One region of the Pseudocitrobacter corydidari genome, then DNA from elsewhere that is predicted to be linked to it. Evidence: predicted binding sites of a transcription regulator. Region 1 holds the regulator's gene; the other holds the start of a gene.
The links. The regulator LexA, encoded in region 1, represses DNA repair genes until DNA is damaged. The targets are predictions, from matches to a motif close to TNCTGTATGTACATACAGNA.

Region 1 (2,203 bases):
ATGCTTAATGGTAAATTCAGTAATTTGTAGTAAATTCGTGGCCAACCGGACATAAACGATGTAAAGCCTCTGGTTAATCATGCAAATGCGCGGCAAGAATATCAGAAAGTCAGCAGGATTTCTGTTCTACCGCCGATAACAGCTACTGTCATTGATGCGTATAACGCTAAAAGGTTCTATTTGATGGCCAATAATACCACTGGACTCACCCGAATTATCAAAGCGGCTGGTTATTCCTGGAAAGGTTTTCGCGCGGCGTGGATAAACGAAGCCGCATTCCGCCAGGAAGGGGTCGCCTCGGTTGTGGCCATTATCATCGCTTGCTGGCTGGACGTTGACGCCATTACCCGCGTCTTGCTGATAAGCTCCGTCCTTCTGGTGATGATAGTGGAAATTCTCAATAGTGCGCTGGAAGCGGTGGTTGACCGCATTGGTTCTGAGTATCACGAACTCTCCGGGCGGGCGAAAGATATGGGTTCTGCGGCGGTATTGCTGGCGATTTTCGTCGCGGTGATGACCTGGGCCGTGCTGCTGTGGTCGCATTTCCACTGAGGCTCGCATAATCTGCGAAAACTCCTGTATTTTGTGTGTTTTGCGGTTCCAAAATAGCCGTTAACTGTATATACTCACAGCATAACTGTATATACACCCAGGGGGCGGAATGAAAGCGTTAACGACCAGGCAGCAAGAGGTGTTTGATCTCATTCGAGATCATATCGGCCAAACGGGCATGCCTCCGACACGTGCGGAAATTGCTCAGCGCCTGGGGTTCCGTTCCCCGAATGCGGCGGAAGAGCATCTGAAAGCGCTGGCGCGTAAAGGCGTTATTGAAATTGTTTCGGGTGCCTCGCGCGGCATTCGTCTGTTGGTAGAAGAAGAAACCGGCCTGCCGCTGATTGGCCGCGTCGCCGCCGGTGAGCCGCTGCTGGCGCAGCAGCACATTGAAGGCCACTATCAGGTCGATCCTTCACTGTTCAAACCAAACGCGGACTTCCTGCTGCGGGTGAGCGGTATGTCGATGAAAGATATCGGCATTATGGACGGCGACCTGCTCGCGGTGCACAAAACCCAGGACGTGCGTAACGGCCAGGTGGTTGTCGCGCGCATCGACGAAGAAGTAACGGTAAAACGCCTGAAAAAACAGGGCAACGTCGTCGAACTGTTGCCGGAAAACAGCGAGTTTTCCCCGATTATCGTCGATCTTCGCCTTCAGAACTTCTCCATTGAAGGGCTGGCCGTTGGCGTGATCCGCAACGGCGAATGGCTGTAATCCTCTCCCGATAACAACGGCGCATCATGCGCCGTTGTTTGTTCTCTTTTCTGTTCAGGTTCCTAACCATGTCGCTCTTCACGGCTGCCGACAAGGCATTATGGCGTCTCGCCCTCCCCATGATTTTCTCCAATATCACGGTTCCCCTGCTGGGGCTGGTGGATACGGCGGTGATTGGTCATCTGGATAGCCCTGTCTATCTCGGCGGCGTGGCGATTGGCGCAACGGCAACCAGCTTCCTGTTTATGCTGCTGCTCTTTTTACGTATGAGTACCACCGGCTTAACTGCGCAGGCCTTCGGCGCGAAAGATCCCCTCCGGCTTGCGCGCGCGCTGGTGCAACCGCTGCTGCTGGCGCTGGGGGCTGGGTTACTTATCGTACTTTTCAAAGGGCCGCTGATTAATCTGGCGCTCACCGTTGTCGGCGGCAGCGATGCAGTGCTGGAGCAGGCGCGGCGCTTCCTTGAAATTCGCTGGTTAAGCGCGCCCGCCTCGCTGGCGAACCTGGTGCTGCTGGGCTGGCTGCTCGGCGTTCAGTACGCGCGTGCGCCGGTAATTTTGCTGATCGTCGGCAACGTCCTGAACATTGTCCTCGACCTGTGGCTGGTGATGGGCCTGCATATGAACGTGCAGGGGGCGGCGCTGGCGACGGTGATTTCCGAATATGCCACGATGCTCATTGGCCTGCTGATGGCGCGTAAGGTGCTGGTGCTGCGCGGTATTACAACTGACATGCTGAAGACGGCCTGGCGCGGAAATATGCGCAGCCTGCTGGCACTCAATCGCGACATTATGCTGCGCTCGCTATTGCTTCAGCTCTGCTTTGGCGCATTAACCGTATTTGGCGCTCGGCTGGGCAGCGATGTGGTGGCGGTCAATGCGGTACTGATGACCATGCTCACCTTCACCGCCTACGCACTCGATGGCTTTGCCT
Region 2 (2,203 bases), 2.2 Mb from region 1:
AGCGGTAAGGAAATGAGTTCAAGTTTAAGCGCAATCAGGCCCAGCGCCGAGCCGAGGATGGTGCCGCCAATACGCTGGAAGGCGCGCGGCACCACGTTTCCCCAGAATGAGATGGGCCCCATGATAACTACGAGAGTAATCAGCGGCCACGACCCTTCCGGAATGTCAAAAATACGTACAATCAGAAAGGCCAGCACAAATGCCAGGGCGATACGAATGCCGTGTACCACACGATAATTGCGGTATAGCCGAATTTCAAAAGGACTGAGTGACTTATCAGGACGCAAACCGGTTCTCCGGCAGAACGAAAGAGCGCAATTGTACCTGCTTTTGCCCGGCTCGCATCATGGGGCGAAAAAAATCTTTCACCTTCATTTTCAGGCCGCGTTTCGCGCCACCGCAACGTACATCTGAATATCCCAGTAGCCGTCCTGATTGCCGTCGTTCAGATAGAGTTCAAAACAGGGTTTGCCGTCAATGTGATACGCGCTGTCTTTCAGCAATGCGTCAAAGAATTGCAGCCACGGCGTGGAAAAATCATGCTCAAGCACCCGGGCGCTGGCAACTGCATACTCTCCGCCATCAATGTGAGTGAGGATGACACCCTCGCTATTGGGCGGCAATGTGAAGTCGTCGGCCACGGTCACTACCGTATTACAGCGCAGTTTTTCAGGCGGCACTTCATCGGGGTTATCAAAATAGACCGCTATCCACTCTTTCGCCGGAATCGCCTGGCCGTCTACCCACATCATCAGTTGCTCAAAACCTTGCTTAACGGTGTCTTCCCACGGGCCAACCATATGGAAACCGGCAACGGTACGGGCGTGAACATGTTCGATACTGTAGTGCATAGATCCCCCTGAGACGGAATTTACTGTATATAGATACAGTAAAATATAGCAGTGCCTTACCTGATAGTATGTGCACTGCTTCACATTGTCGCCAGGGGAATGACGGTGATGTCAGGGTTACGCTTTGTGGTGGAAATAGTCGCTCAGGCGCGAGAACATCCCGCCCTTATTGACGCTTTCCAGCGTGACCAGCGGCCAGTGGGCGACGATCTTATCGCGGTCGTAAAGCTGGATTTCCCCCACGCGCTGATGCGCGGCGATGGGCGCTTCCAGCTCTTTACCGTCCAGCACGTATTTCGCCTTAATATTGGGAATTTCCTTCTTCGGCAGCGCCAGCCAGAAATCCTGATCGGTGCCAAGATCAATGGTCTCTTTATCGCCGTACCAGATGCGCTCGGTACCGACTTTCTTGCCGTTTTGCAGCACCTGCACGGTGTCGAAATTCTGTTGCCCCCAGTGCAGCAACGTGCGCGCCTGCTCTTCACGCCCTTTTGGGCTGTCTGCGCCCATCACCACCGCAATCAGGCGGCGTTTGCCGTCTACCGCCGAGGCGATCAGGTTAAAGCCCGCGCCGGAGGTATGCCCGGTTTTCAGGCCATCAACGTTCATGGTTTTATCCCATAGCAGGCCGTTACGATTCTGCTGCGTGATACCGTTCCACGTCAGGCTTTTCTCGCTGTACATGTGATAAAAATCAGGCTCACCGTGAATGATTGCACGTGACAATACGGCGAGATCGTAAGCAGAACTGTGCTGCCCCGGCGCATCCAGGCCATGAACCGTTTCAAAATGGGTATCACGCAGCTTCAGCGTTTCCACATAGTGATTCATCATGGCGACGAACTGCGGCTGGCCTCCGGCAATGTAATCAGCCAGCGCGACGCAGGCGTCGTTCCCGGAATCGACAATCAGGCCACGACTCAGATCGTGCACGCTGACGCGATCGCCCTCTTTCAGGAACATCAGCGACGAGCCATCAAATACCGGATTGCCTTTCGCCCACGCATCGCGGCCCACGGTGACGATGTCATCCGGCGTAATGCGGTGGCTGTCGATAGCGCGATCAACCACATAACCAGTCATCAGCTTGGTCAGGCTCGCCGGATTGCGCTGCTGGTGCTCATTGCCAGCGGTCAGAATTTGCCCGGTGGTATAATCCATTAATACCCAGGAACCGGCTTTAATCGCCGGTGGCGTGACGGGAGGAACGGCGCTGTCAGTAGCAAAGGCGCAAGAAATACTCGAAGCGAGCAAAGATACAGCAATAAACAAACGGGCTTTCAACAGCAAATCCTCAGCAATTTCAAAATCGTCGTTCTTTTTACGGAATCTCCCGCTTTCATACAGCCATT

Region 2: the regulator LexA is predicted to act here: its motif matches at 873-892, upstream of sbmC (DNA gyrase inhibitor SbmC).

Annotation. Positions count from the first base shown of each region.
Region 1 covers NZ_CP087880.1:3,516,128-3,518,330, reverse strand. Annotated here, with positions in the region: gene plsB (glycerol-3-phosphate 1-O-acyltransferase PlsB) at 1-53, opposite strand, end outside; gene G163CM_RS16355 (diacylglycerol kinase) at 184-552, shown strand; gene lexA (transcriptional repressor LexA) at 662-1,270, shown strand; gene dinF (MATE family efflux transporter DinF) at 1,339-2,203, shown strand, end outside.
Region 2 covers NZ_CP087880.1:694,083-696,285, reverse strand. Annotated here, with positions in the region: gene G163CM_RS03100 (FUSC family protein) at 1-287, opposite strand, end outside; gene sbmC (DNA gyrase inhibitor SbmC) at 378-851, opposite strand; gene dacD (serine-type D-Ala-D-Ala carboxypeptidase DacD) at 969-2,135, opposite strand.